Regions from separate parts of the Exiguobacterium sp. s125 genome, predicted to be linked through region 2. Evidence: predicted binding sites of a transcription regulator. Region 2 holds the regulator's gene; each other region holds the start of a gene.
The links. The regulator Rex, encoded in region 2, represses fermentation and respiration genes when NADH is low (regulators of the CRP and FNR family bind a similar motif). The targets are predictions, from matches to a motif close to TTGTGAAATATTTCACAA.
Positions count from the first base shown of each region.

Region 1 (7,959 bases), on a different contig from region 2:
CTCCTAACCAGGCATACGGTTGGTTGACGTTGATCTTCCAAATTTCACGTGTTAGTCGATAAATGAATAGGGCACGTTTTTCTCGTGGTACATAAAGCGGAGTGAAAAAGTGATGGGTATTGACTTGATCGACAACGAGATCAATTGTCGATGCATGTATCTGGTAATAGTGAAAAGCATACAGAAGGACCGTTGCGTTTGTTCCGCGTCGGATATAGGTGACACCATCAAGAAATTCAACGTCGTGACCACCATCAAAGCCAGGTGAGATGTGGGTAAGGCGATAATCTTCGGCAACCCGTTTCAATACTTCGTGAATGAAAACTTCAGCACTGCCTGCTTTCGGATGTTTAATATCACGCCAAGACAAAAATAAGAGGTGTGGTTTCATTATCATGTCCTCCTATACGTGTAGTAGGTCCATTCAAAAAGAGGGTCTCGAAAGGGCGAGTAAGCTACCGCCTCGCTATTTAAAGGGAGGTGAGAGCTGACAACGTCATCTGAAGTCCATTTTCTCACCGCAAGACTCTGCAGTATAATATCAGGGATTTTTCTTTAATACTGTCAGTCTTAATTAGTTATTCGAGGTAGGGATCGCAGATTCCTAGAAGGGTTTCATTTAATTTTAAAAAGCAGGTCCCCGTTAACGAAGGGACCTGCTTTTTAGGATTTAACATGATTCGTTAATTTATCGACGAGTTGTTCGAGCGAATCGGTCATTTGATTGAGTGAATCGGTCATCGTTTCAAATTCGTGTTGGACACCAGCCTGTTCTTCGAGTCCTGCAGCTGTAGATTCGATCCCGCGCCGTACCTCGAGCGAGGCGACACGTGTCGTATCCATGCGTTCACCGATTTCAAGCATTTGCGTACCGACACCTTGGCGTGCTGTTTGAATCGAGCGAATATGCTGTTCGACATCTTGAATCATTCCTGTAATATCAGCGAAGGTCTGACCGACGCGTTTCGTCATCTGACGGTTTTCCGTCAACGTCTCGGCATACGCTCGGGCCGTTGCCTTGATTTGGTTTGTGTCTTCGACAAGAGCCTCTAACACTTCCGTCACTTCATTGGCATAGCTTCGTGACTGGACGGCGAGATGCCCGACTTCGGTCGCAACGACGGCGAAGCCGCGTCCCGCTTCACCGGCGCGCGCAGCTTCAATCGCTGCATTGAGTGCAAGTAAGTTCGTTTGCCCGGCAATTGCTTCAAGACTCGCGAGAATCGTCTGGATTTGATCGGAGCGTCCTGTCATCGTCTCGACGGAATCGTTTAAGCGGTTCGTCGCTTCGACCATTGCTTCGACCCGGCGTTCCATCGACTGCATCTCTTCATTTCCTTCACGTGCGGTGGCTGTCATGTGGACGGCTGTGTCTGCCGTCGTCGCCATCTGTGTTTGAATCGTCGCGATTGCTTGATTGACTTGCTGTAACTGATTCGTTCCATGTTGCATCGATTGATATTGACCGTCGGCAGAGTCGACGATCGGTTCGATGGCAGCAGCAATCTGATCTGTGACGACAACTGAGTTTGCAGCAGCTTGCTTCAAGTGTGTCGTATTCGTTTTTAAATGACCGACCAGTGCTTCGATTTGTTGACTGACGTTCGTGATTAACGTGTTTGCTTCCGTTTCCCGTGCGTGCGCCGCGTGACGTTCACGATTTTGAACGAATACTTGAATGATCAGGGCACTGCTCGTTAAAACTAAGAACACTGCATGAATCAGCAACAAACTAAACGGATACCCGGTCGTTCCGCACAGTAGCGTCGGTGCAAAAAAGAATCCGGCAAGATGCTGAATCGCAAATAATACCGTGCTGATTAAAATTAAATCGATTCGCCGGAAATAGGCAATCAATGCCAGGACCATGAAAATCGAGAAGTGATATTCGACGAGACCCTCTCCACCGGCGATGATTGACATGCTTGCGAATGTCAGCGTCAGTGTCAAGAGGATGGCAACCTGTTTACTCTGCGGATTAAGCCGGTACAGGATAACAGCTGCGAAGAGAAAAAAGACAGGAATCAGCGCGACGACCGTTAACGTAGCGAGCGACGCGGCTGGTCCTTTTCCCTGTAAAAGGGAGTAGCCTTCTCCAAACGTTGTGAAGCGGTGGAGTCCATGGACGATTAAAGATAAAACGACGATAAGAGACGTGATGCTGAGCATGAGTTGATGACGTTTCATAAAATAAAATTCCTCCGATTTCTAGTTGAAACTAAAACAAAGACAAAGTTCTGTTTTGGTAGACGTATCAAGACTATCGGTTGCACGCATGTGTTTGTTGACTGGAAAAAAAGTTAGATGCACATCCATTATTTTTCTAAAAGAACGTGGCATGAATAAATGCCTGAACGGGTATATAAAAACATCGAAATTGGTAGGAGGAAGCCGCATGAAGTGGAAGGGAAGAGAACGAAGTTCAAACGTAGAAGACCGCCGGGGAATGGGTGGGAAAGGAATCGCGGGAATCGGAGGTGGACTTGGCATCATCATCTTGATCGTCGTGACGTTGATGGGTGGGAATCCTGCTGATTTGCTGGGGGATTTATCCGGTTCAGAGAGCGGTACGAACTCAGGCTATCAAGAAACAGCGAAAGAAAAAGAAGCCGCCGATTTTGTCTCGGTCGTGCTCGCCGATACGGAACGTGTCTGGACGAAGGAGTTTAAACAAGACGGGATGACATACAAAGAACCGACACTTGTCCTTTATACCGACCAAGTCAGTTCAGCGTGTGGACAAGCCGGAAAATCGGTCGGTCCTTTTTATTGTCCGGGCGATCAGAAATTATACATTGATTTAAGTTTTTATGATGAATTACAAACTAAGTACGGGGCGCCTGGCGACTTTGCGATGGCTTACGTCATTGCCCATGAAGTCGGTCATCACGTCCAGACGTTACTCGGGACGTCAGATGAGATCATGCCGCTCCGTCAAAAGATGAGCGAAGAGAAATTCAATAAATACCTCGTCCGGTTCGAACTGCAGGCAGATTATTATGCCGGCGTGTGGGCACATCACGCGCAAGGGGAGAACTTGTTGGAAGAAGGCGACCTTGAAGAAGCGCTTGGTGCTGCAAATGCCGTCGGTGACGATACCCTTCAGAAAAAAGGTCAAGGATACGTCGTGCCGGAAAGCTTTACGCACGGGACATCGAAACAACGGAAAAGCTGGTTCCAAAAAGGTTTTGATAACGGAACGATTGAAGGCGGCGACACGTTCGAAGCAGCAAACTTATAAGCGGATGACTTCAAAAAGAGACCGTTCCGAGTGGGGAACGGTCTCTTTGGGTTAGTCGTTGTAATTGTTAAACATCTTCGCATCATCCGGCACATTGGCGAGGTAGACGATTTTTCCGTCTGCATCAAGGCGGGCGATATCCGTTCCGTCTTGTGTGAAGACCGTTCCGTCAGCCCGCTTGCCACAGACTGCCCAGCGTGTCTCGAATGTATCGCCATCTGCTGACGGGAGCCAGGCTTCATACATGTGCTTGATGTCCTGGTTGGCAGTGAAGACCAGGCGGACGAATTTTTTCCAGGCGTCAATCCCGTGTTGTTCCTGTCCACTCAAGACGAACGTGATGTCGTCCGAAAAGAGTGAAATGAGGTCACTAAAAGCCTGTTCATCGGTCCGGGAAGCGTCAAATAACTCAAAGTAGCGGTCAAGTGTAGTCATGCGTAAGTCTCCTTTTAGTTGCGAATCATTTGTTGTTCAATCAAGGCTTGCAATGTCGTTAAGTGGTCAGGGGGACAGTTCCTGTCGATTTCCTGTCGGAGCGATCCAATCGTTTCACGTTTTAAGGTCGATTGCCAAGCATCTTCCGCTTCCGTCATCAAGTTAGATAAGAGGCGGACGTTCTGTTCTTTGATGCCCATCAAGTCTTCAAAGACACCACTTGAAGCATAAAGGGATTGTTTTCCTTCGATGGCTTCGTAGACGTCAAAGATACGAATCCGATCGGAAGGTTGATTCAGTCGGAAACCGCCTTTGACCCCCGGGACAGACAGAAGGAGGTCGGCACTGACGAGTTTACGCAATAGTTTTTGAAAGTACGTCGGTGAAGCGCCGAGCTGCTGACTGATGAACTCACCGGGTAAAAGTCCTTTCTTCGGCAAAAAGGTCAGTAACAGCATCGCGTAGACGGATTGTTCGACTCCGGTTTTCATTTGCATGGTAATTCGCCCTTTCTGTATAACGTAGATAACTATTGTCTATAATAGTGGACGTTAGCAATTTTGTCGAGTAAAACGCTTCTCACAAAACCGTCACACCTTTGGAGCGGCATTCTCATGGCAACTAAACGAAGGATTCGGTATACTGAATGTACGATATGTGAAAATATTCACTAAAAGTCGTTCACAATTTGTGAAGGGGCGTTTTTATATGAATCCACTTAAAGGAATCATCTCGATTCCACGTACGATCATGTTGCAATTGATGCTGGCGGCTGTCCTGATGGGGATTGCGGTCATCGGTCAATCGTACTTGATCGTCATCATCGTCGACCGCATTTTTCTCCAAGGGGACGCCTTTGCGGCAATTGTTCCGCTACTCGGTGTCTTACTGCTCATGCTGATGTTACGGGTCGCTGTCACGTACTGGAACGGACGGCTCGGGACGGTTCTCGCGGCGCGTGTCAAACAAGACATTCGCCAGGCGCTCGTCGCGAAGTATACGACGAGTTCCGTCGAAGTGATGTCGCAAGGACAGTCGGGACAAAAGGTCAGTGTGTTGCTTGACGCGGTCGATGAGATGGACAGCTATTACAGCCAATACTTGCCGAAAGTCATCCAGACGTCGATCGTTCCCTTGATGGTGCTGATCGCAGCATTCAGTTATGACTGGATTACGGGACTCGTCATGATGATCACGGCACCATTCATTCCACTGTTCTACATCGTCATCGGAATCATGACGCAAAAGCGTGCCGATACGCAGCTCGAGAAGATGACGGCGTTCTCCGGAACCTTCCTCGATACGCTGCAAGGCATCACGACGTTGAAGTTGTTTGGTCGCGCGAAAGCACAGCAGGACGTCATCGAACGGAGCAGTCTCGACTTCCGCGATGCGACCTTGACCGTGCTGAAGCTTGCCTTCTTGTCGTCGTTGATGCTTGAGTTCATCTCGATGCTCAGCATGGGGATGATTGCGCTTGAGGTCAGTCTCCGGTTGATTTTATTTCAAAGCATCACCTTTGTTCCAGCCTTCTTGATGCTCGTGCTTGCACCGGAGTATTATTTGGCCTTAAAAGAGATGGGGGCAGCGTTCCATACCGGACGGGGCAGTGTTGCGGCGGCGAAACAGATTGCGTCTGAACTGACGCAAGACGACCGGGGCGTAACGTTCGGAACGGAGGCGTTAAAGTCCGCGACACCACCGCGGATTGAACTGAAAGACGTGGACTTTACGTATCAGGACGAGCGGTTTGCGCTGACCGACGTCACGTTGCGCATCGAACCGTATCAAAAAATCGCCTTGATCGGACGAAGTGGTGCCGGGAAATCGACCGTCCTGCAGTTACTCGCGGGACTGGCCGATCCAAAGAACGGCGAAGTGCTCCTGAATGGTCAGCCACGCGCACAATTCACGGAAACGAGCTGGTTCGGACAGCTCAGCTATATCTCGCAGCATCCTTACCTGTATGCGGGGACACTCGCCGACAACATCGCCATCGGTGAATTACGGGAGGCGACGCGGACAGACATCGAGCGTGCGGCAGCTGCCGCAGGACTCGGGGAACTGATTGCGAGTTTACCGGACGGGCTCGACACCGGAATCGGTGAAGGGGGGCGCGGTCTATCGGGTGGCGAAAAACAACGGGTCGCACTCGCCCGTGCCTTCTTGAAACGACCGAACGTCATCCTGTTCGATGAACCGACGACGGGACTCGACGTCAAGACGGAACACCTGTTACAGCAGGCAATCGGAGAACTCGGACGGACGGCGACCGTCATCACGGTCGCACACCGTCTGCATACGATTGAACAGTCGGACAACATCGTCATTTTAGAGGCCGGCCGGATCGTCGACCAAGGCACACATGAGGCGTTACTCGCACGGGATTCGGAGTACGCACGGATGCGTGCCGTCCAACGAGGGGAGGAAACACGATGAAGGAATTGATGGGTATTTTTCGATTGATGCTGCACCAGAAACGGGATATCGTCCTCTCGATTCTCTTTGGTGTCCTTGCCGGCGTCACGGCGGTGGGTCTGTTTGCGGCAAGCGGTTTCCTGATTTCGAAGGCGGCACTGTTGCCACCGATTCAAACACTCGCTGTACTGATTGCCTTGCAAAAAATATCAAGCCTGACGCGTGCCGTCAGTCGGTATGCGGAGCGTTATTACTCGCACCGGGCAACGTTTACGATTTTGAGTGATTTACGGACGACGTTTTACAAACGACTCGAACCGCTTGCGCCGGGCATCTTCGCGAAGTACCGGAGCGGTGACTTGCTCGCGCGAATCGTCGGCGATGTCGAGAGTCTGCAGAACACGTTTTTACGTGTCGTCTATCCGCCGATCATTCTCGTCCTCGTCTTTCTGTGTACGATCTTTTTTGTCAGCTTCTTCTCACTGAGCGTCGCGCTCGTCCTCGTGTTCGGACTGTTATTGACGGGATTCATCATCCCGGGCTGGTTCGCTTACCGGGAACAGCGTTTCGCGCGGACCGTTCGCGCGCGGCGCGGGGAACTCTCGACGGAAGTGACAGAGTTGTTCCAAGGCTACCGTGACTTAAAAATCTATCAGCAACTCGCGAACAAAGAGACGGAACTGAACGAAGTCGCAGCCCGCTATGTTGCAGAAGAACGGCGAAACGGACTGCATGCCGTCTCGAACCTGGCGCTCAATACACTGGTGACGTTAGTCATCTCGTGGCTCGTCCTCGGACTGGGCGCTTACCTCGTCGCGGATGGTCAACTCGATGGTGTCTTCCTTGCGTTGCTCGTCATGACATCACTGACGGTATTCGAAAATGCGGCACCGATGGCGATTTTACCCGGCTTCTTCGAAGATAGCCGCCATGCTGCACGGCGTCTCGATGACGTCGTGACGGACGAAGTCATGCCGACATATCCTCCGTTTGAACTGGACGCTGCCCCGACGCTTACGGCGACGGACGTCACGTTTTCATTTCCGGGTGAAGTCCGGCCCGTCCTCCGTAACGTCAGCGTGACATTCCCTCGTGGCTCGAAGACGGCGATCGTCGGCGCGAGTGGCTCCGGAAAATCGACCTTGCTCCAACTGTTGCTCCGAATGTATCCAGTGGACGGAATCACGATTGCTGGTGTCCGCGGAGCGGAAATCGATCCGGAAGCCTTGTGGCGACAAACGAATGTCGTTTTGCAACAGAATCATTTCTTTTACGGAACGATTCGTGAAAACTTGCAGCTCGCACATGAGGAAGCGACGGATGAAGCGACGGATGAAGCGATGGAATTGGCGTTGCGGCAGGTTGATTTGACGTTTAGTCTGGCTGACAAGGTGCTCGAGAAAGGGGAAAATCTATCGGGAGGCGAAAAACAACGCCTCGCGCTTGCCCGGATTTTCTTACGCGAAGCACCGCTCTACTTGCTGGATGAACCGACATCGTCCGTCGATGCCTTGACGGAACAGATGATTTTACGTCAACTGTTCGCACGTGCGACAGACGCAACCGTGTTACTCGTCAGCCATCGTCTCGCAGGCCTTGAACAGATGGATCAAATCGTCGTCATGGAACAGGGACAAGTCATCGAAGTCGGGACATATGATGAGTTGATGAACCGACAAGGTGCCTTCTACGCATTAAAACAAGTCGAACAATCCGTCTTTACGCCGGATCAAATCGCACGTTAAACAAACAGGATCCACTTGTGCCACGAACGGCGCCAGCGGATCCTGTTTTTTCGTGTGGTTTAACGGGGTACGTTGAGCCACCAGTGATGGAGGAGCAGGAACGAGCTGCTGACGAGAAGG
Region 1 covers NZ_JACSMI010000006.1:28,366-36,324, forward strand. The annotation lists gene KNQ05_RS12950 (glycosyltransferase family 4 protein) at 1-391, opposite strand, end outside; gene KNQ05_RS12955 (methyl-accepting chemotaxis protein) at 664-2,187, opposite strand; gene ypfJ (KPN_02809 family neutral zinc metallopeptidase) at 2,396-3,241, shown strand; gene KNQ05_RS12965 (nuclear transport factor 2 family protein) at 3,293-3,676, opposite strand; gene KNQ05_RS12970 (Rrf2 family transcriptional regulator) at 3,691-4,173, opposite strand; gene cydD (thiol reductant ABC exporter subunit CydD) at 4,385-6,115, shown strand; gene cydC (thiol reductant ABC exporter subunit CydC) at 6,112-7,839, shown strand; gene KNQ05_RS12985 (hypothetical protein) at 7,899-7,959, opposite strand, start outside.
Region 1: cydD (thiol reductant ABC exporter subunit CydD) is a predicted target of Rex. The motif match lies at 4,332-4,349, and genes of this name have one in related genera.

Region 2 (7,959 bases):
CTCTAAACCGTCTACAGTCTAAAAAGCGTCACGTTTCGTTGACTCCTACGGGAAAAAGTGCGTTTTTAACGCGACTTGCCAGAGGCAGGCAAGACCCTGCTCGTTGTCCGCTAGGATCAAGGAGCAACGGCTTGCGCCTCGCCCGAGGTAATCAACGAAAACAGACGCTTGATTGTGATAGTACCTTGTCTACAGTCTAAAGGCACGTCCCGAACGCGGGACGTGCCTTTTTATGTCGGACAACTGAAGAAGTTACTCTGCATGGTGACGTTTTTCGTACTGGAAACCATCGAGTAGAAAAAAGAGAATCGCCAGTGCCCAAATCCCGAGACAGCTGATCAAAAAGGCGACGAGCGGTGAAACGGCTCCGTAATAGCTGATGATTAACGGGTCATTCAGTTCAACGAACATCTGGGTCGTCAGCAACGTACAGATTAATCCGGATAAGAGGCTGATGAAGAGACCACTCCACGTCTTAATCACGAGACCGATCATACACGAGATGAGGATGAACAACAGGACGACGGCATTAAAGGCATCCGGCCGGATGAAGGCCGACACGTAGTCGGCATACATCGGAACGAAATAGAGCACCCCGGACAATAACCCTTGAACGAGGTTGATGACATAACTTTTCGAGCGCATTAGTGGAAACTCTCCCATCGTTCCATCAGTTCGAGGAGGTCCGTATCAATCTGATCCCGTTCTGCCGACAGCGCCGTCGCCTTCGGAATATCGTTGAAGACTTCCGGTTCGCAAAGCAGTTGTTCGATTTCAGTCGATCGCGTTTCTAGCCGTTCGATGTCTTGTTCGAGTTGTTCGAGCTGTTGTTTCTTTTTCCGTTCTTCTTTTTGCGCATCTTTGTCGATGCTTTTCGAAGCAGCGACTTTGATGGCTTTCGCTTCCTCTGCTTCGAGGCGGGCGATTTCTTCTTTCTCGGCCTTCTTCTCCATATAGTAAGAGTAGTCGCCGAGATAATCCGTCACACCGTCCGGATTCATCTCGATGACGCGTGTCGCAACCCGGTCGATGAAGTAACGGTCGTGGGAGACGAACAGGAGCGTGCCTTCATAGTCGACAAGCGCGTTCTCAAGCACCATCTTCGAATCAAGATCGAGGTGATTGGTCGGCTCATCGAGAATGAGGACGTTCGTTTTGCGTAATTTTAACTTCGCGAGGGCGAGGCGTCCGCGCTCGCCGCCGGATAATTCATGAACGAGCTTGAAGACATCATCACCACTGAACAGGAATTGACCGAGGACGGACCGGACTTGTTGTTCCCGCATCAACGGCCACTCGTTCCAAATTTCATCGATGACCCGGTTGCGGTCGTTGAGCTCGGCCTGCTCCTGATCGTAGTAGCCGACAGAAACGCCGGTCCCGAAACGATGTTCACCGAATAACGGTTTAATCCGGTTGACAAGGACTTTCAGTAACGTCGATTTTCCGATTCCGTTCGGACCAACGAGGGCGAGGGATTCGCCGCGTTGTAAGCGGAACGTGATGCCTTTTGAGACGGCTTCTTCATAGCCGACCGCGAGTTGCGTGACTTGTAACACATCGTTCCCACTTTGTTTTTCAATCGGGAACGACAGGACGGTGCTGCGTTCATCCCCATCCGGACGATCAATCCGGTCGACTTTTTCAAGACGTTTGCGGACGCTTTGTGCGCGTTTCGTCGTCGTCGCCCGTGCGATGTTACGCTGGATGAAGTCTTGCATCTTCGCGATGTCTTCCTGTTGCTGTTCGAACTGCTTCATCTCTTGTTCATACAGTGCTGCCTTTTGTTCCAAGTACTTCGTGTAGTTGCCGGTAAACTTCCGGCAGACGTTCCGTGACAATTCATAGACGACGTTGACGACCTGGTCGAGGAAGTAACGGTCATGGGAGACGATCAAGACCGCTCCACGGTAACCAGCCAGATAACTTTCGAGCCAAGAGAGTGTATCGATGTCGAGGTGGTTCGTCGGCTCGTCAAGAATCAACAGCTCAGGTGCCTGGAGCAACATCTTCGCCAGTGCGAGTCGCGTCCGTTGTCCACCGGATAGCGTCTGGATCCGGCGTGAATAATCGTCCGGATAAAAACGCATCCCGTGCAGGACGGAGCGGATGTTGGCTTCGAACTGGTAACCGCCGGCGTCCGAGAAGTCATGTTGTGCCTGATCGTATGTTTTCAACAGACGGTCGTAAGCAACAGCATCATTTAAGATATGGTCCATCCCCATCTCAATCTCCATCCGACGGAGCGAACGTTCCTGCTCTTGCAGGTGTTCGAACACGGTCAACATTTCATTCCAAATCGTTTCATTCGACTCAAGACCACTGTCCTGGGCGAGGTAACCGATTTTCACTTCCTTACTCTTCATGATCTCACCAGAGTCATGACTGAGCTCTCCGGCGATGATTTTTAAAAGTGTCGATTTTCCGGCACCATTTCGTCCGACGAGCGCAATCCGGTCCCGCTCCTGCACTTCGAGTTTAATATTGTCTAAAATCGGCTCAACACCGAATGATTTTGATAGTTGGTTCACTTGTAAGAGAATCATAAAAACATCCATCCTTCCACCCTTTAGTCTATCATGAAAAAAACGCAGGAGTCCCGTGGAATATATTATTTGTTAGTCTATGTGAAGTGGTTTACAATCAAAGAGAATAGAATTCTTTGCATTGATTTGGGTGCCACGTCAGAACGTGGCCGAAGGGGGAACTGCAGTATGAATGGGCCAGACACAAAAATACCACAAGCGACGGCGAAACGACTGCCGTTATATTATCGTTTCATTCAGAGTCTTTATAACTCAGGCAAGCTGCGCGTCTCTTCAGCAGAGCTCAGTGAAGCGGTCAAAGTCGATTCAGCGACGATCCGCCGCGATTTTTCCTACTTTGGGGCGTTAGGGAAAAAAGGATACGGTTACAACGTACAACATCTATTGACGTTTTTCCGAAAGACACTGAACCAGGATGAAGTCACGAATGTGGCACTTGTCGGGGTCGGACATCTCGGAACGGCGTTTGCAAATTATAACTTTTTAAAGAATAATAGTACTCGGATAGTCGTTGCGTTTGATGCGGACGAAAACAAGGTCGGAACAACGACGCAAGACGTTCCTATCTATCATGTCTCTGACATGAAAGAGCAAATCGAAGCGAACAAGGTTGATGTCGCCATCTTGACGGTCCCATCCCAGTTCGCACAGTCAGTAGCGGATGAGTTAGTTGAGTATGGTGTGACCGGAATTCTGAACTTTACACCGGCGCGGTTGAACGTACCGGCCCACGTTCGGGTCCATCACATCGATTTGTCGATCGAGTTGCAGTCACTAGTTTATTTCATGAAGCATTATTCGCAATCAGCTGAAGGAGTGAAATCATAATGGAAAACCTTATTCCATCAACCATCGCGTTCATCGGACCAGGGAGCATCGCTTTGATCGGTGCCGTCGCGTTGATCATCTTCGGACCGAAAAAATTACCGGAGCTCGGTCGTGCTGCCGGTCAGACGTTAAAAGAGTTCAAGAGTGCGACACACGGCATCATGGACGATGATAAAGACAACAAGGATGAATCGAAAGAGAAGTGATTAAATTATGGCGATTGATCAAGAACAGAGTGTGACATCGCATCTAGACGAGTTGCGCAAGCGGATCGTCTGGTCACTCATCATCGTCGTCGTCTTGTTCGCCGCGGCCTTTCCGCTCGTCCGACCGCTCGTGCGTTTTCTGCAGTCGGACCTGAAAGAGCTCGGCATCGGATTGAATGCCTTTAATGTGGCCGATCCCCTGATGTTGTACTTGAATTTAGCGTTCATCATCGCGGTCGTCCTGGCTTCACCATTTTGGATGTACCAGCTATGGGCGTTCATCCGACCCGGTTTATTCGAACAGGAACAGAAAGCGACCTTGACGTATATTCCGGTCACATTTTTCTTATTTTTGTCCGGAATCGCGTTCTCTTATTTTTGGTTACTTCCGTTTCTACTCAAAGTATCGACGGAACTTGGGCAAGAGCTCGGCATCGAGCAAGTCATCGGGGTCGAAAACTATTTTAGTTTCTTAATACGGCTGACGATTCCGTTCGGTATCTTGTTCCAACTGCCGGTCGTGACGATGTTCTTGACCCGTCTTGGACTCGTGACGCCATTGTTCATGCGGAAAAATCGGAAATATGCGTACTTTGCGCTCTTCGTCATCGCGGCTTTAATCTCTCCACCGGATGTGACGTCACATCTGATGATTTCGGTACCGTTGTTCGTCCTCTATGAAATCAGCATCATGATTTCAGCCCGGACGTACAAAAAAGTACTGATTCTTGAGCAACAAGCGGAGCTTGAACGACAAGCGGATTTGATGCGTGAGTTGAATAAGTAACAGTCTCCTCTCGGTCGTTTCGGCGACGGAGAGGTTTTTGTTTGGAAGCGCTCTTTTTATATTGAAAAAGTGAATCGATATGGTTTATACTGATTACAAGAATACGAGGGGGCTTAGCTCAGCTGGGAGAGCGTTTGGCTGGCAGCCAAAAGGTCGTCGGTTCGAGCCCGATAGTCTCCATATGTACATCACTTGGCATTTGCCGAGTGGTGTTTTTTGTTATAGTGGTGGCGGCAAAACAGAAGCTTACAGCCTGGATGATGTTGATGAACCGATTGAAGTCGTTTTCTGTGTTTATCCTTTTGAGGGAATGGGAAATTTCTTAATAGGTAATCAAGAGGGGGAAGCATTATGAATCCATTTACGACGTTAATTGCCTTCATCGTCGGCTGTCTTGTTCTGTATCTCGGAATCCGTGATAAGAACGGTTGGTTGATTGGTGTGGCACTGATTCCGTTAGCAATTGTTGCGTATAGCGTCATCTATCTCATCATTCAAGTTTCAGCCTAGAAACTCCTTTTTTAAGGAAGTTTCTTTTTTTTTGAAACATAACTGGTAAACTGTAAGTATATGACAGTATAGACAGTTGAAACGAGGGAGGGCATTTCAGGATGGAACAAACGCTCCGCGAGGAACGATTACAGGCGTTGACGGTTGCTTATATCGAAAAAAATCAATTGCAGAATAAAAGTTGGGTCATCGCTGCCTTGATGGCGACAGCAGGAACGTTTACGGAAATCTTCAGCACGACCATGTACTTGAGTCTGTTACCGCTTGTCTTTCTCGTGTTTGATCTCCCGTTTCGACTCGAAAAACGAAAAATCCTGGCGCGCTATCTCTCAAGCGACCAAGTGATGAACCAATCGTTGCTGTGGCTCGGGATTCAATTCGTCTTGTACGGTTCGCTGTACACCGTGATACTTGAGACGAAAGAGATGTCGATCTGGAAAATTGCCCTTTGGATGCTGATCATCCTCGCACCGGTCTATTACGTTACGGACTGGTTGTTTAAAAAGATTGCCCGGTCAGGCGATCCCGACTTCGTCAGTGATAAAGAAATTCATGCGAACGTCAAAGAAGTGGAGGAGTGACAAGGTGAGTACATTGATTGAAAAAAATACACGGTTGAAATTACTCGGACCGCCATTAAAAAGGATTCAGCATCTGGTGCCGGTTCCGGTTCTGTTGCTTGCGCTTGCTGGTTGGTTCATCCCGGATTTTTGGGAAACAGGGCTGTTCTCCGTATTTGCGATTACGGTATTCTGTTTGGCTAACGCACTTAGAGAAATCATTCGTCTGCGGATTTTAAAGCAACGCCTTACGAAAGATATCTATAAAAAGACGGTCTTGAAAGTGGCACGTGTATCGATGATCGGTTCGTTCATCCCGATCCTTACACTTTATGTGGGGACTGTTTTTCCACAATACGCCGGTATTTCTTTTACGGTCTTTCTTATGTCGATCATCGTCGCCTATTTGATTGTGTCCCAATTGAACAAACAAGCGAAACAACTGGATCCGGCATTCGTCACGATGCGTGAGATTGAGCGTTACCGTAAGTAAGCGAAACACACAAGAGGAGTGAACGGATGAGAAACACTTTAAGCACGTATCAAAAATGGACAAAAATCAGCCGGCAAATCCGGACGTATGTAATTGCGGGCGTATTTTTTGCGGTGCTGTTCTTCTCCGGAAGCGGGCACCTGACGGATTCAGCAGTTGGATTTTTGATTCTTACGCCGTTACTCGCCTATAATGGCATGCAGCGAGTGATCCAATCCGTTCTGTTAGTTCGGTCGAAGGTACAGGCGCGACCACTTGGTCTGCTGTTCGGTGGGATCACTTTACTCGAAGCGGTCTTTATTGCGGGTGCCGCAGTTGTCGCCCCGCACCTTGGACAGTGGGGCTATCTGTTTCCGCTAATGTTGTGGATTTCAGGGATGCTGCAATTTCAAAAGTGGACGGACCGGACGGTAACGAAGCTCGATAAAATGGATTTGCTTGAGACACCGGACCGAAAAGGAATCGAACACCGTCATCCGACGGGCGAAGGAATCGGGATGTAACGAGGAGGCAAACGATGGAGAGCATGCAACGCGAGCGGAAAATGGATTATATCCGATTTTTAAAACAGGCACGTTACATTCAAACGGTCTTGTTTGGACTGGTATTGTTTGTATTTCTCTTTTTAGCAGACGATTGGCATCTGACAGAATCATCGTTTCAGTATTTCTTGTTAGTCCCTTTGTTATCCTATCGATGGATCGTCCGATTCCTGAAGTACCGCTATTTCAAGAAGCGGTTTGACGGGCTTGAGGCCTGGGATCATCTCGGACTACCGTATATATTGATCAGTATCATTGAAGTACTGGTCGTCGTCCTGGGGCAAATCATCACGCCCTACGTAGCGCGTCCCGAATACATCGGACCGTTCCTTGTCTTTTTCCTAACGGTGCTGTCATTGGACCGAATTGTCGATAAACGGATTAAACGACTCGATCCGACACACTTATCAGAACAGGAATTGATCCGGGCGGAACGGGAAGAAAAACGAATCAAATATTGACTGGTCATCTTAGAGCAACAAAAAAACGCAAGAAGGCGGCGGATTCCGGATTCGCCTACTTCTTGCGTTTTTAGTTGTGATCGCATCATGTAGAGGTTATTTTTTTGACAGCAAATAAATGAAGTAAGGAGCACCGATGATCGCAACGACGATTCCTGCCGGGATGCCTTGCGGGTCAGCGATGTTCCGACCAATCGTATCGGCGAGGACGAGTAACCATCCGCCAATCAAAACGGCGATCGGTAAGAACAGTTGATGCCTTGGACCGACGAGGGCGCGCGCGATATGGGGCGCCATCAAACCGATGAAGGCGATCCCGCCTGTTACAGAAACGGCGGATGCAGCGAGTGCGACAGCGGCGAGTAACAGTTGGATGCGCTCCTTTTCAATCGCGACGCCGACGCCGATCGCAACCGGTTCATTCAGCGCCAGCAGATTGAGTTTGTTTGCCTTATAAAACGTAAACGGTACGAGAATAAGCAGCCAAGGCAATAACGCGTAGACGAATGTCCAGTCCGTTCCCCAGATGTTCCCGGCGAGCCATTTGGCGATGAAGTCGACCTTCTCACGGCGCGCGGATGAAATCAGGACGACCATGATGCCGGATAACGCCATCGAGAATCCGACCCCGGTCAAAATCAGACGAATCGGTTGCAGGCCACGGACACGGTCATACGATAAGGCATAAATGGCAATCGCTGTGATCAATGCCCCGATGAAGGCAGCAACCGGTAACCCATAGATGAACGCACCGACATCGACCGGGAAGTAAAGGAAGAAGGCGGCGATGGCGACACCAGCACCTGTATTGATACCGATGATGCCGGGATCTGCGAGTTCGTTGCGGGTGATGCCCTGAAGAATCGCACCGGATAAGGCGAGTGCCATGCCGGCGAGTACCGTGATTAAAATCCGCGGCAGGCGGAGTGAGAACAAAACAAACTCTTCTTTGAACGATCCTTGACCGAACAGTGTCGGCAGAAGCCGGTCGTACGAGAGGGAGGCGGGCCCAAGCCCGATACTGAT
Region 2 covers NZ_JACSMI010000007.1:7,777-15,735, forward strand. The annotation lists gene KNQ05_RS13585 (hypothetical protein) at 253-645, opposite strand; gene KNQ05_RS13590 (ABC-F family ATP-binding cassette domain-containing protein) at 645-2,546, opposite strand; gene KNQ05_RS13595 (redox-sensing transcriptional repressor Rex) at 2,715-3,374, shown strand; gene KNQ05_RS13600 (twin-arginine translocase TatA/TatE family subunit) at 3,374-3,580, shown strand; gene tatC (twin-arginine translocase subunit TatC) at 3,588-4,367, shown strand; tRNA gene KNQ05_RS13610 (tRNA-Ala) at 4,475-4,547, shown strand; gene KNQ05_RS13615 (hypothetical protein) at 4,719-4,877, shown strand; gene KNQ05_RS13620 (hypothetical protein) at 4,979-5,458, shown strand; gene KNQ05_RS13625 (hypothetical protein) at 5,463-5,930, shown strand; gene KNQ05_RS13630 (hypothetical protein) at 5,957-6,433, shown strand; gene KNQ05_RS13635 (hypothetical protein) at 6,448-6,933, shown strand; gene KNQ05_RS13640 (FecCD family ABC transporter permease) at 7,030-7,959, opposite strand, start outside.

Region 3 (7,959 bases), on a different contig from region 2:
TGATCAAAGTTTCGAATTCCAAGACTTTTCAATACGTTCTCATCCGTCGTATCCGCGATGACGGAGTGTGTCGCAATCCCCATGTATTCATTGACACGTTCTTCATCCGAATCAATCGCTAGAACGTCATAGCCATTCTTCGATAATTCACGGACGATCGAACCACCAAAACGCCCCAAACCAATTACTGCAAACTCTCCATTCATGTTCAACTCTCCTTCAGATTTCGCTTCGTCAGTAGTAGTGTACCCGATTCCTTCTTAAAATACTATAAACGCCTTCACAGTGCGTGAAGGCGTTTAAGATCTCGCTATTTTTTTACTTTTTCGCCTCTGACATAATCGTTATCAAACAGGAACAATCGTAAAATCAGATAGAGTGCCGGAATCAATAATAATAGTCCGAAGATAAAGACTACGACAAGCGACGTCGCCATTGTTTCGTTAACGACCGCTTTATTGATATCGATGTACGGATATAAGATATACGGTAAATGAGTATAGCCGTATCCGAACCATGCAACTCCGTATTGAGCCATGACAGCGATAAAGGCAATTCCATAATTCCGCTTCAGGTAGACGAGTGCGACTGCAACACAGAAAAACACAAAACTTGCTGCGAACCACCACCAGTTACCATTCAAAATGTTTTCATAATGCCATGCAGCTTGATTCTTTAAACCAAAGAAAACAAGTCCACAGACGATGATCGTTGGAATGCTCCAAAAGAGCGCCCATTTCCGAATCAAGTCACTCGCCCCTACGTCTCGCGCCTTATCTGCGTAGAACAACAGGAACATCGCACTAATATAAAGGACAGAGACAATCGCAAGTGCTACGACTGACCAGGAATAAAAGTTCGTAAACAATTTCGTCCCTAAAAACTCAACCGTTTCATTCGTTTTACGAATAAAGCCACCTTGACTAATCGTCAACGTCGTCGACATCGCAGCCGGAATCAAGAGCCCCGTCGCACCATAGAGAAACGTATAGAACATACTATCGTTCGAACCGTAGTTCGCAAAGGCATAAAAGCTACCGCGAATCGCAATCAGAACGAGTACGATTGATGCAGGCACGAGAAGTGCCGTTCCATAGTAATAAGCTGTGTCCGGGAAAAACCCGACGAGACCAACAAAGAAGAAAACGAAGAAAACGTTCGTCACTTCCCAAACGGGCGAAAGATAACGTAAAATCAATCGATTCGTCAAATGATCTCGTTTTGTATATTTCGAGTAAAATGCGTAAAATCCAGCACCGAAGTCAATTGAGGCAACGATGAGATATCCATAGAGGAACGTCCAAAGTACGGTTATTCCTAGTGTTTGAATGTCCAACTCGTTCCCTCCTTATTCTTTATCGTCCGCAAACATCGCTTCACCGCGAGTATGGTGATCGTCTGCGAGTTCTTTACCGACAGGATTATTCTTAAACATACGGAGCAATACGACTGTACAAATCGTACCAAGTAAGAGGTACAACATGCTGAATAGAATCAGCATCGGTCCGACTGCAGTAGATGTCGTCGCTGCGTCAGCCGTTCTCATAATACCATATAGCGTCCATGGTTGACGTCCGATTTCCGCGTACATCCAACCTGCTTCAATCGAAACGATGGCAAGTGGTCCACCAATGAAAATACCGCGCAGTAACCATTTATTATACGGGTTCAACTTCTTCAGTCGGAATGCGAGTATGAACAAGGCGGAAATCGCTGCTAAATACATCCCAATCGATACCATGATATCGAAGAAATAGTGGACGAATAAAGGCGCTTGGTCTTCTTTCGCAAATTCATTTAGACCGATGACTTCTGTATCTGGTGCTCCACCTGCAAGAATTGACAAGGCGTATGGAATCTTAACCGCACCTTTGATGTCATAACTACCATCTTCTTGCTCATCCAAAATCCCACCGAAAATCAGTTCTGCTTCATTTGTCGTTTCAAAATGCCACTCCGCTGCTGCTAATTTTTCAGGTTGATATTTCGCAAGGTACTTTCCTGAAAAATCACCGACGAGCGCTGTCGAGAAGGCGAAAATCAATCCAGCCATGACTGTCAGACGAAGTGCCTTTTTGTGATACGCCGTCTCGGCTGCGGACAGTGTTTTCTTGCGCAATAGATGGAACGCAGCAATTGCTGCTAAGATGAACGCAACCGTCAAGTAAGCAGATACAATAACGTGTGTCGCTTTTGTTGGCGTTGCCGTATTGAACATCGCTTTTAACGGTTCGATTTGTGTTAACGTTCCGTTGACAATTTTAAAACCTTCCGGAGAATTCATGAACGAGTTAACTGTCGTGATGAAGAAGGCTGACGCCGTTGCCCCAATGACGACCGGAATCCCGATTAACCAGTGTAACCATGGATTTTTAAAGCGATCCCATGTGTACAAGTAAATCCCAAGGAAGATCGCTTCAAAGAAGAAGGCGAACGTTTCCATGAAGAGCGGCAAAGCAATCGTCTGTCCGGCTACTTGCATTAATGAAGGCCATAAGAGCGATAATTGTAATCCGATTGCCGTCCCCGTAACGACTCCGACCGCTACCGTTACGATATAACCGCGCGTCCAACGTCGTGCTAAAAGAATATAATCTGGATCTTTTCGTTTAATTCCAATGTACTCGGCTGCGAGTACCATCAACGGAACTCCTACACCAATCGTTGCAAAAATGATGTGAAATGCTAATGTGAGCCCTGTCAATAATCGACTGAGCATAACTGGATCATTGAACATGTGTGTGCCCCCCTCTTCCTAAACGTACTTCTATATATGTTTATATCCGTATCATAGAGAACATAATCATTTGTGTCTGTTCTAAATGTTTGATGTAACAAATTGTTCACATCTATTCGTGATTTTCTTCACAAAACGTTCGAAAACTAGATGATCTCGCTAAATGAAAACCCTTTACTTCGATTTGAGGCGAAGTAAAGGGCATTTCTACAGTCTTTTTACGATTCATTCAGTTTACACATATTCACGGAAGTAATGATCCAGTAAATTAATCACAAATGGGATCGCCTCTTCATCCGGATTCAACGTCGGCTGATGTAAACCGGACGTTGGATTATCGATTCCAAGCCAAAACATCATGCCTGGGACTTCTTTTAACATGAATCCAAAGTCTTCACCCGTCATCGCAGCGTCGCATTCAACATAATTTGCATTCATCTTAACGAATGAAGAAAATTTATCGACGACGTTTTGATCATTCACGACTTCGTAATAGCGGTTTCCAAATTGCAAATCAATTTTCACGCCAAATGACGCTTCAATTCCACGAACGATGTCACGTACCCGTTCTTCTAATTTTTCCATATCAGTACCGTTCAACGCACGCATCGTTCCATCTAGCACAGCTCGACCGGCAATAACATTTTCACGAATCCCCGCATCGACCTTGCCAATCGTGATGACACTACAATTCATCGGATTGATTGATCGACTGACGATTGTTTGCAACTGCATGATGAGTGCAGCCTGAGCAACGACCGTATCGACCGTCAAGTGTGGAAATGCAGCATGACCACTTTGACCATAAATCGTGATGTGAACTTCCCGCGCACTGGCAAATAATACGCCAGGACGACTCGCAATTGTCCCGACCGGATATTCAGGTGCCACATGGAGACCATACATTTCACTCGGACGATATTTTTCGAATAATGGACTTTTAATCATCGGTTCCGCTCCACCCGGACCTTCTTCTGCCGGTTGGAATAAGAAGACGACGTCATCCATGATCGGTAACTCGACAAGACGACGAAGCAGACCTAACGCAATTGACGCATGGACGTCATGCCCACAGGCGTGCATCATTCCCGGATGCTCCGAACCAAAAGGAAGACCCGTCGCTTCTTCGATCGGCAAACCATCGATATCTGCGCGGTAACCGATTGTTCGATTTCCGGTCAACCCTTTAACACGAACGAAAACACCTGTTTCAAACGTATCGTAGCTGACGCGGTCTTCAGGATAAGAGCGAATCTGATTTAAAATAAAGGCTTGCGTCTTGAACTCCTTGAATCCTAATTCAGGTATTTTATGAAGTTCTCTTCGCATTTCAATCGCGTATTCCATCTGACTGACTTCCCCCTTCTTCTTTTACGATGTCCCAAAAGGCTTGGACTTGTTTTAACTCAAGCATGGATTCCGTCGATAAAATCCATGTATCGCGTTTCAGTACTTTACCCGAAGACGTCTTCAACGGAATCTGCATCACTTCGCTCGATTCTTGAATCGTTGACTCTGGTAAAATCGCGAATCCAATGCCGTGTAACGCCATTTGTTTACAAGTTTCGATTTGGTCGACGACGAGCGTCCGCGCAGGCGGACTTGAAAAACGATCCTGCCACCACTCGAGTATTTCTTGATAGTACGTCGAATCACTTTTGAACTGAATGAATGGTCGGTCCGTCTTACGCAACTGTTCAAGCGTCGTCAACTCACTATCAACAAGATAGAGCGGGTCTGAGAACAACCGTTCCTTGACGCCCTTCCAGTCCGGATTACCTCGAATGATGCCGATATGAAAATGTTCTTCGAGCATATGCCGCATCATTTCACTCGACCACCCTGTTACGAGTTGGACGCGTACATGCGGGTAACGTTCCACGAAACGTTTCAACACGCGTGGCAACCAATATTGACCCATGATGGAGGCGACAGCAATCCGAAGGGTCCCGTAGACTGCCCCTTCTTCGGCAGTCAGTTCACTTTTCAGTTCTAATTCTTTTCGATTCATTTCTTTTGCGAGCCCAATGACTTTTTCTCCTTGGGGCGTAATGCTTAATCCACGGGAAGAACGAATGAACAACTTCGTCGCCCACCTGCGCTCAATCGCAACCAATCGTTGACTGAGTGCCGGCTGCGAGACGAAAAGACGTTCGGCTGCTCTTCGCATATTCAGCTCTTCCGATAAAGTTATCAACATTTCCATTTCCGACACTTGCAATGTAAGATTCGACTCCTCATGATATAAGATGGCATTAGTTTAACACGTTAGGAAGGAAGGTACATATGTCACGCTATCATTTTATGTTAATCGTCTCAACGATTGCGACCTTAGGAAGTCTGTACTTCAGTGAAGTTCGCGGTTTCATCCCTTGTCCACTTTGTTGGTGGCAACGCTTGTTCATGTATACGACGGCATTTTATTTAATCATTACACTCTTTCGGAATCGCCCCGTCGATGCTCTTTTCGTTCGACTATATGTTGGAATCGGTTGGGCAGTTGCTGCCTATCACGTTGTTCTCGAACGCCTCCCGGATGGCGAGGCACTCTGTACGAATGGTTGCCTGATTCAATGGGTCAACTACTTCGGTTTTTTGACAATCCCAATGATGAGTTTAATCGCCTTCACCCTCTTATTGATCCTTGCCTTTTACCCGAATAAACAAAGTGCATAAGTTGCAGATATCTGTTCAAACAAATGCGTCACGTAGAACTCACTACAAAAATTAACGCACAGGAAACCCGAGCGATTCCATTTCGATTACAGGAATGCTCGGGTTTTTCATTTCCTTCCGATGCCGATACTATGCTTGACCGTTTCACTGCCACTCCCTCGACACCGCGTAGGCACTTGAAAAAGATAATTCCGATAACTGACCTTCTCCTTCACACCAATCACCTACGAAAGCAATCGACGTATCCGCTTCCAAAAAGCAAGGCAACGGCCTTTGTCCCATCTTCCATTTGATTTCTTGAACGATTGCGCGTTTCATCGTCCGCTCTGTCACAAGGCGATCTCGCCACCCTGGATAGTGGTGATCTAATAAGTCATGGGCGTGCTGTACTTTTTCTTCAATATATGTCGCTTGACTGACCTGTTTATGATCAAGATATGCGACGACTTGTAAGACTTGTCCCTCTTTCGGAGAAATGCTTGCATCATAGTGTGACAAATCCGTGACGAAGACTTGATGGTCTCGATCGAATACATAAGAAAAAGGAGTATCAATGTAAGGACTGATTCCGACATCATAGACTAGGGCTTCGGCTGGTTCAAACTGCGCGTATGGTTCAATAAAGTGCTGGATCGATAATGGTAATGCAACTTTACGCATCTCGCGAGGAGGTATCGCGAGAATTACACGCTTAGCCGACCATTCATTTTTTTGGCGATCGCGTAATCGATAACCTCCCCTACTTTGTTCAATCGCTGTAATCTTGGTTTTCCGATGGATTTCTCCCCCGTAGTCCGTCAAAACGCGTTCGAGTTCATCAATTAAGGTTTGCCAACCTCCAGCAATATATGAAACCGGTTTGCGCGTACGAAATAGTTTCCGGTAATACGCAAAATAGACAGATGACGGAATATTTTCGGGTTCGGAAGTGAAAAAATTACTCGAAGCTAAATCGAGCATTAACCTTGAGACATCGTCTTCGACCTTTTCTTGGACCAACCAGTCCCCAATTGAAACTTCCGACTCTCCACGTTCGAGTGACAGTAGTGTTTTAACGACCGCCCATGTGAAACGCACCTTATCGGTTCCTTCCACTAGTTCTGTCTTCAACAGGCCGAGTGCATTCGCAGGAGCCGCAGTCAAATGTCCAGCAAACTCATATTTCGCCTTAGAAGAAGAAAAATCGAGCCATGTCACATTAAGCTTCAATTGTTTAATTAATGAACGGAGTGCTGATTGGTCACGCCCATAAACAGCATGCGCTCCATAATTGAACGTAAATCCTTTAAGCACTTGCGAAGTTGCCCTCCCCCCCAGTAAACCGGCATCGTACAGATGAATTTCCTTTCCTTGATCCGCGAGAAGTGCTGCCACTGATAAACCAGCTAACCCACCACCGACGACTGCAATCTTTTCCACTCGACGCACCTCCTTTTAAGCATCAATTCCCTTTTCTTGATTCTTTTCCCGATTCCAAACAAAAAAAACGACACCCCTAAAGGATGTCGTTTCAGCGTGTAGACAAACTATTAAAAAGCGTAAACATACGGTATCGAGATGCAATCCGTTCGCGCTTCCCTGTCTCGCCTCGTCTTCAAAGCGATTCGAGACGGATTGCGCTCTAAACCGTCTCCACGCCTGGCTTTTTGGTCACGGTATTAGCTAAAAAGCGTCATGTTTCGTTGACTCCTACGGGAAAAAGTGCGTTTTTAACGCACTTTCAGAGGCAGACAAGACCCTGCTCGTTGTCCGTAAGGACCAAGGAGCAACGGCTTGCGCCTCGCCCGAGGAAAGCAACGAATAAAGACGCTTTTTCTCCTGATAGCACTTTGTCTACAGTCTGAAACGAAACCCCTAAAGGATGTCGTTTTAAAAAGATACTTTGCCTCGGAGAGCAAGCATCGTCATATCATTTCCACCAGTCATCTAATGGAGAAACCGGCATATGATGTTTATGACCTACACGTTTATACTGTGTCTCTAGTTTCGTTTGACTTGCAGTTGAAATGCTTTTTCCTTCTAGATAGTCGTCAATCTCATCATACGTCATCCCTAATGCGAGTTCGTCAGGTAAACCAGGTCGGTCATCCTCTAGATCAGCTGTCGGTACTTTATCAATCAATCCGACAGGTGCATCTAAATAACGTAACAATTGTTTTCCTTGTCGTTTGTTTAAGCCAGTCAACGGTGTTAAATCACAAGCCCCGTCACCATGCTTCGTGTAGAAACCTGTGACGAATTCAGCTGCATGATCCGTTCCGACGACGAGACAACCAAAGTGCGCTCCAAGATCATATTGTACTTTCATCCGTTCACGTGCCTTCGTATTACCTTTACTGAAATCAGATAGGACTTCTCCTGTCGCGACTTCAAATGAAGCCATTGCCGCTTCTACTGCCGGCTTGATATCAACGCGTAACGAGTGATCTGGTCGAATGAATGATAAGGCAAGTTGTGCGTCCGATTCATCCTGCTGCTGTCCATAAGGAAGGCGGACCGCATAAAAATGAAAATCTCGTCCTGTTTCTGCTCTCAGTTCTTCTACA
Region 3 covers NZ_JACSMI010000001.1:625,590-633,548, reverse strand. The annotation lists gene KNQ05_RS03045 (potassium channel family protein) at 1-206, opposite strand, end outside; gene KNQ05_RS03040 (cytochrome d ubiquinol oxidase subunit II) at 311-1,336, opposite strand; gene KNQ05_RS03035 (cytochrome ubiquinol oxidase subunit I) at 1,349-2,737, opposite strand; gene KNQ05_RS03030 (N-acetyldiaminopimelate deacetylase) at 2,972-4,084, opposite strand; gene KNQ05_RS03025 (transcriptional regulator CcpC) at 4,068-4,958, opposite strand; gene KNQ05_RS03020 (disulfide bond formation protein B) at 5,024-5,413, shown strand; gene KNQ05_RS03015 (FAD-dependent oxidoreductase) at 5,558-6,832, opposite strand; gene nadE (ammonia-dependent NAD(+) synthetase) at 7,323-7,959, opposite strand, start outside.
Region 3: KNQ05_RS03035 (cytochrome ubiquinol oxidase subunit I) is a predicted target of Rex. The motif match lies at 2,854-2,871, and genes of this name have one in related genera.

Region 4 (7,959 bases), on a different contig from region 2:
TTTTCAACGATGATGCCTTGTAAATCAAGAATTGCCATCTTGACTGTCGTTCCACCAATATCAATCCCGAGTAACCATTTCATCTGCATAGCTCCCTTATTCGTAAATGATTTCATCTCTATTAGTTTAGCTGAACGGCAATCTTGTGCAAAGGGTTGCACAAGATTTTTCTCTTACGAATGTCGTGATTTTTTCAATTCATGTGCCAAAATCACCTTCGCTGAATCATATTGCTTTTTTTCTAACACACCGGCTTGCTCGAGCTCATCGAGTTCGAGCATCATCATTGCTATATCCGACTCGCGATCGCCTAAATAGACAATCGTCCCGTACGTTTTCAATAACTGTTGCACATCATAAAGTGTTTTCATCATTCATTTTCTCCTTCACGAACACATTCAGTAAATCATACGTCGCTTGAAGTGACGCTTCATGCGTCCGTTCATACGAGTGACTCGATTCGATTCCTGGACCAAGCAGTCCATGACGGACGTCGTGCCCCGCACTGACGGCTGCTGAAGCGTCAGAACCGTAATATGGATAGATATCGACCTTATACGGAATCGAATGGCTTTGGGCAAGACGTGTGAACTGATGACGTAATGCAAGGTCATACGGTCCTGAGCTATCTTTCGCACAGATTGATACCGTATATTCATCCGAGTGTTGTCCTTCTCCTAATGCGCCCATATCGACAGCGATGTATTCTGCGACGTCTTCAGAAAAACCGGCATTCCCACCAAATCCGACTTCTTCATAATTCGAAATCAGAATTTGCGTCGTATGCGGTAATGTCTCGTTTTTCCACTCCTTGATCAGTTCGAGCAACAGGGCGACGGATGCTTTATCGTCCAGATGACGTGATTTGACGAAACCTGTTTCGGTATGAATAAATCGCGGATCGAACGTCACGATGTCACCGACTTCAATCCCTGCTACCCGTGTTTCCTCTGCCGTCGTTGACCGGATATCGAGTCTCACTTCGATATTCGTCGCATTTCGCTCTTCCGTGTTCGTCACGCGTGACGTATGGACGCTTGAGTGATGGAACAAAATCGTTCCTGAAACGGTCTGTCCGTCCATTTTATGCACGAGACAATTTTCACCTTCGATTGCCGTCCACGCATAACCGCCAAGTTGTGATAACGTCAGTCGACCTGTCGGCAAAATTTCTTTGACCATCGCCCCGAGCGTATCGACGTGTGCTGTCAACAAACGAATCCGTGAAGACTGTCCGGGCAACGTAGCGAGCAATGCTCCCTTTTCTAACTTTTTATACGTAATTCCTTCTGCTTTAAATCGATTTTCTACATATGTAAGAGCATGCGCGGTAAATCCAGTCGGACTTGGGATTTCTACTAATTCACGAATCGTCTCAATCACAGCTTTCATCTTGTTCGCTCCTCGTTTGACGTCCTTTTTAAGAAAGGACGGCTTATTTTAATGAAATCGTTTCCTTCTTATGATACCAAATATCTCTCTCCAGTCGAAAAAGAATGCACAATCAAAAAAAGCGACCGCCTGCTATGAAAAAAAGCCATAGCAACAGTTGCGCTACGACTTTCATCCTTTAAATGACTTCTTAACTCTTTCATTTAGACGTATTTTTTCATCCAAATGTCATCTCGATACGTCCCATCCTCTAGTTTGACCGAATCAGGGTCTTCTGCATATACTTCGAAACCAAGTGATTCATAGAGTTTTTGAGCAGCTTCATTTCCTGACAAGACGGCTAGAATGACTTGTTCGACTTCCGGAATTTGTTTCGCCTCTTCAATCAAGGCCTCCATTAGGGCGCGCCCCGTGCCCCCACGATAATCCGGTGAGATATAGACACCAGAAATCATCGCCTTATGTGATTCCCGTGACAGTTCGTACGGTTTGACCTGACCAAATCCAAACAATGTATCTTCATCGAATATCCCGATCCAAACTTCATCCGACTCCGGATCTCCTTCTAGCCCCTCTTGAACTTCTTCGAGCGGCGTTTGTTGCTCATCGTCAAAAGAATGACCAAATGCATCCGGATGATTTTTTAGCCCTTCGAGGCGTAAGCGCCAATACTGTTCTGCATCTTCCTTTGTTAACGTTCGAAATGTATACATGACTATCGTTTCTCCCCTTTGTGAGTTTTCTAATGTTTCTTAAGACATGAAAAACTCTTCTATCCCTAACATAACCTTTTTCTAGTAAAATAAAACCTAGTTTTCAGATTTTTTATCGCGTCCTTTTTTCTAATCAAAAAATCGTACCCACTGAAACTCCGTTTGCCCGAGTTCAGTGGGTACGATTGACGCTTCCGATTTAACGTAAGACAGGTTCCATCGTTTGACGTAAAACTTCCGCCGAATGATGGAATTTTTTTAATTCCTCATCCGTCAGCGACACCTCGATGACTTCGCGCACACCTTGTCGGTTAATCACGGCAGGTACACCGATATGAATACCAGAAATCCCGTACTGTCCGTCAACGTGCGCTCCTACAGTCAACAAACAGTTCTCGTTCCCGAGAATCGCACGGACGATCCGAACGAGACCAAGTCCAATCGCATAGTATGTTGCACCTTTTCGTTCAATGATATGATAGGCTGCATCGCGTACATTGATATAGATTTGATCTAAATCTTTTTGAGAATAACGATCGTCTTCTGCAAGCAGTTCATCAATCGTTTTTCCATAGATTCTTGAGTTGCTCCAGGCAGCGAATTCCGTGTCGCCATGCTCACCTAAAATATAGGCGTGGGCGTTTCGTGAATCGATATTAAAGTATTCTCCTAACATTTGGCGCAAGCGTGCCGTATCGAGTACCGTTCCTGATCCGAAGACGCGTGACTTTGGTAAACCAGAATATTTCCATGCTAAATGTGCCATGATATCAACGGGATTTGATGCGACGACGATGATGCCGTCAAATCCTGATTCCATGATTTGGCGCATCATTTCTTTCATGATTAAAGCATTTTTCGCAACGAGGTCAAGTCGTGTCTCACCCGGTTTTTGTGGTGCACCGGCCGTGATCACGATGACTTCGGCATCTTTACAATCCACGTAATCCCCTGCCCATATCCGCATCGGCGAAGAACTGAATGGCGTCCCGTGATTTAAATCCATCGCTTCCCCTTCAGCTTTTGCTTTATTCACATCAATGATGACAAGTTCTTCACAAAGTCCAGCTGTCGTCATTTGATACGCAAAACTTGATCCTACTGCCCCCGCACCAATTAACGCAACGCGTGTAACTTTAGCATGTAATTCCATCCGATATGTCCACCCTTCCAAACAAACTAAAAGTTTGTTAACTATATCACAATTAGATTGTAACATCTTTCACAAACTATAAAAGACTGTGTAAACGGTCACATTTTGTCTAATTTGTGTCAACAATATCCTAACATAAGGAAGTCAGGTACTTCACCTTCCATTACCACAATCGATACAACATGAAACCAATCAGCCCCGCTAGCGTACTGGACAAATAATTAACGGCGTCATTCCCTAGCCACTTCCACCCTCGGACATATTGTGTCGTAGTACCATGATGGATTTTTTTCTCGGTTTCTTTGCCACAAATCTGACAACGATACTTTCGTTGAACGGTAGCGCCTAACACCGTATCGAGAATACTGCCAAGGACACCTCCGGCCGCGACGATCAACCATTGCTTTACGGACAAATCGAATAGAATGTCACCCGCTGTCGCGATAAATAATGCACCGATGATTGTCGCGAGTGTCCCGAGTAAAGATACCCCGCCGCTCGTTCCTCGTAAGACCGGTTTAAACGTCCGGATTGAAATCGGTTCTTTTTTAGAAAGCGGACCAATCTCGGATGCCCATGTATCTGCATTCGAAGCAGCAATGACAATCAAGAAAACTAATAAAAAATCAAATTCATTTGTCAGTACAACGCCTATCGAAGCAAGCATAGCGGTTCCACCGTTGGCAAGCACTTGCCAACCATCTCGTGCACCATCCTTCTCGACGATTTGATCGACGGACTGCTTGCGTGCCTTACCGAGTTTTGATAACAGGCTAGAGCTACCGAAGAATAACAGTAACAGGACTAATCCTTCATAATCGAGCGCATAGACGACCGTGCTGCCGACAAGTATCGTCAACAATGCACCGCTTTTCGTTAATAATCCAAATTGATAGCCAGCATATCCGAGAGCTAAGCAGATGAATAGAAGAACAGTTAATGACATTGAATGACCTCATCTTCAGTGACAATTGTATCAACCGGGCGATCAAATGATTCTACTTCGAATCGTTCCACGACTTGAACGGCAAATGCAATCGAAAGCGTCGGACCTGAAAAATCAATCAACGCACGATCGTAAAATCCACCGCCCCATCCTAAGCGATAGCCATTACGCATATAGGCACGACCCGGTACGATACAAAGATCAATCGTCGGCAATGCAATTTCAAAAGCAGTTGCATCCGGTTCAAAAATCCCCATCGAATTCTCAATCAGTCGACTGCTTGGCGAATGTTCAAAAAATCTCATTTCTTGACCGATGACCTTCGGAATGACGACACGTTTTCCATCCGCCCATGCTTGTTGAATGACTCGATCCGTTGAACATTCGTTTCGAAACGAGAGGGTCACCGCAATTGATGTCGCACTCATCCATTCTGGCAATACAAATAACTGCTCTGCAATTCGTCGTTCCCGCTCCTGCCGGTTTTCCAACCGGTTCAGTCGCTCCGCGATTACCCGTCGCACCGCTTTTTTATTCATATAGTATTCCCCCATTCACAAAAAAAGCCATCACACAAGGTGACGGCTTCCATCTCAATTATTTTACTTCACGGTGAAGTGTGTGCTTACGGAGACGTGGGTTGTATTTCTTCAACTCAAGACGCTCTGGGTTGTTACGCTTGTTCTTTTTAGTGATATAAGTACGGTCACCAGTTTCAGTGCAAGCCAAAGTAATTTTAACGCGCATGGGATTCCCTCCTATCTAGCTCTCAATGTATCAAGTGTTTTTGCTTTACATAAGGTTAAGCATACTCAAGTATCGTACCAAGAAAGGAACGGAATTGCAACTGTTCATCCGTTCTTTTTCTGAATCGCCAATTGTTCGTATGGTTTTTCAAGGTTCACTTGGAATTCAAGCGGTTTTTGAGCAACATGATAATCATTTTCGATTCCTTGTCGCGCTTCTTCACGTTCTAAATAAATCAATTGTGAATGACGAAGTGCTTCGCCCTCTAATCGTTTAATCGCAACAACTAAACCACCGCTACTCGCTGGAGAACGCTCACTCTCAAGATTGTACACATTGCTGACAAGCGGCAACTGGTTGATCTCAGCAAACGATTGAGCAGCCGACGCCGTCTCCATCGTAAAGTTATGGACAAGGCGGAATTCTACGATTTTATGCAGGGCTTGCGCTTGACGCAACACGGCAAGATTTAATCCGGCCAACTGATTGTAAGTTTGAACGAGCGGTAGACCCGTCATGCGGACGCCGTAAATATGAACGCCATCTTCAAATCGATAAGCCGTCTCATTTTCTGTGATGACATAGACATTTTCTCCCGCTCCTGCCAATCGCTTCGCAAACTCAGCAATTGGTCGGTTCGAATCTTGGTAATCTTTTGCGACGAGTAAAATCGCAGCATCGTTCCATGACGTTTCACGTTGCACCGCAACATAGTAGTCATGCGTCGTCAAATAGACGTCTGGTTCGATGTCTGTATCCGCTAAGAAGGGATATTCGGCATAACGCGTTTCAAGCCAGTCGGTCGTTAATTCTCCAGCGTCAAGTAACCGCTCCGTTTCTTCAAATCGCTTAATATGTTCACGGAATCGATTCGCCGCATATTGTGCAGTCGTCTGTCCATCGAGAATGAACGGCCAGTCGCTCGAAACCGCGAGCAAGTATTCACGAATCAATTGACGTTTTGCTTTGACCGTCAAACCATCTTGATGACGATTACGCGCCATGACACCGGCTAATCGTTTTTCAAGTTGATGCAAGTGACGAATCATCCAGTCGTTCCGTTCATTGATCCACACATCCGCATACCCTTTCCGGCCCCATGTCCCCATTGCGACGTGCACCGTCTCGATGTCGCCAAAATGACGCTCGAGGAACATTGTAGGTGAAATCGATTCGACCCCAACATCTTCAAGTCGTTCCATGGCTTTACCAAGGAAGTCCGGTCCCTCAAACCACCAATGTCCAAACAGTTCTGCATCGAATGGCGCCGTGACGAGGAAGGGTGGGAAATCTTGTCCACTGTGCTGGTCAAGATGCTCCGCCAATGCTTCCGCAAAGTCAGCTGCATGCTCATCCGTTTGTTTCCAAGCCCAGTCGCGGACATAAAAAGCCTTTTGATCGGACTCTCCTGTAACACGATGTAATTTTAAGCCCGTATCGTAGCGGAGTCCTTCAGGATGCATGAATTCTGCAATTTGGTCCCACTCCCGATCATAGGCAAGATCGCGGTAAAATTCACGATAGTTCGGGTGTCCCGGATAACCAATGACAGAACTCCAAATGCGTCCAGAAATGATTTGATCGCGCGGAAACAGTGCAACACCATGTGGCGAATAGACCGGTGCGCCGATGCCGTGTTTCGGAGCAGGATCAGCGTTTAAGATGGAATGTTCGTCTACGAATGTATAACGAATCCCCTCTTCGTACATGATTTTATCAAGACCTGGTGTGTAGGCACATTCCGGCATCCATAGCCCCGTCGGACGGAATCCATAATGACGTTCGAAACAATTTAATCCAGTTTGAATCTCTGACCGGGCAGCTTGCTCTGATAACATATGCGGACTGAAACCATGCGTTGCCGTACAGGTCATCAATTCAAGGTAACCCGCTTCTTTATAATGACGGAAGGCATGGTTTAAATCGCGACCCCAATGTTCGAATGTATTTTTTAAGTCACGGTACCGTTCTTTGTAGAAAAGCAGGGCATCCCGTTCTTCCGCCACTAAATCGCGGTCAAGTTCTTGATCAATTAAGCGTAATGTATCATCTAAATGCTCTACATAACGTTCTTGAATCAGTGAATCCGCAAGCATTTCAATGACGGGTGGAGAAATACTAATCGTCCATCCGAGCGGACGCTCCAGACGATCAATTTCCCATAATAACGGAATATACGTTTCTGAAATCGCTTCGTACATCCAACGCTCTTCTAGACGATGAGCTTCCTGATGACGAATATAAGGTAAATGGGCATGTAAAACGAGTGAAAAATAGCCTTTGCGCATGTTTTCTCTTCCTCTCCTTCTTTCTATCTTTTAGCTCAACGAATTCGGTCGAAATAAGAATACGGTCGTAAAACTTCTACCCATTCCGGTTGCTCGACTTCTCCATTTTGCCAACGAGCGACGACTTCAGCGAATCGCCCTTCAACGACAGGTTCGTCACGCGGCGTCTCGACCGGCTTCGAACGTAGTACCGGAACAAAGTCACCATCAATCGTTTGAATTCCCCATTCGATGATGTATGTAGTGTTTGGGGATAACGGACGAACGAACCAAGAGTTCGTCATTTCCGGCAGTTCAAATTGATACGTCCGGTTCGCTTCACCTTTTTCATACTCGACTAACGTCACATCAATGATTCGAAGTTCTTTACGGAATGAATCGAACGCTGCATGGTAATGCGTCTCTAACATTTTACGAGATAACTCCGAGAGCTCCCAGTACACGTACAATGCCGTCGGCGATTGAACGATGGCATGCATGATGTCATCTTCATAGTGCGTCGCCATCCCGAATGCATCCCGTTCAAGCGATGGTATGGCGATGACAGCAGGAACGATTTCATTCGCAGCCACTTTCATCGATGGAGTGGCTTTCTGTTGTTTTTTAGGAGCTGCTGTTTTTTTGTCCGTTGGTTCTGAAAGTGATTTTCGGTACTTACTCCACGCATATTTCACTTTCCCTTCCGTCGACTCTAATTTCTCAGCGATTTGTTTTGTCGTC
Region 4 covers NZ_JACSMI010000002.1:220,940-228,898, reverse strand. The annotation lists gene KNQ05_RS08810 (ROK family glucokinase) at 1-89, opposite strand, end outside; gene KNQ05_RS08805 (YqgQ family protein) at 174-371, opposite strand; gene KNQ05_RS08800 (M42 family metallopeptidase) at 355-1,392, opposite strand; gene KNQ05_RS08795 (GNAT family N-acetyltransferase) at 1,596-2,105, opposite strand; gene KNQ05_RS08790 (L-lactate dehydrogenase) at 2,305-3,258, opposite strand; gene KNQ05_RS08785 (DUF92 domain-containing protein) at 3,422-4,204, opposite strand; gene KNQ05_RS08780 (5-formyltetrahydrofolate cyclo-ligase) at 4,195-4,743, opposite strand; gene rpmG (50S ribosomal protein L33) at 4,802-4,951, opposite strand; gene KNQ05_RS08770 (glycoside hydrolase family 57 protein) at 5,056-7,239, opposite strand; gene KNQ05_RS08765 (DUF4912 domain-containing protein) at 7,275-7,959, opposite strand, start outside.
Region 4: KNQ05_RS08790 (L-lactate dehydrogenase) is a predicted target of Rex. The motif match lies at 3,293-3,310, and genes of this name have one in related genera.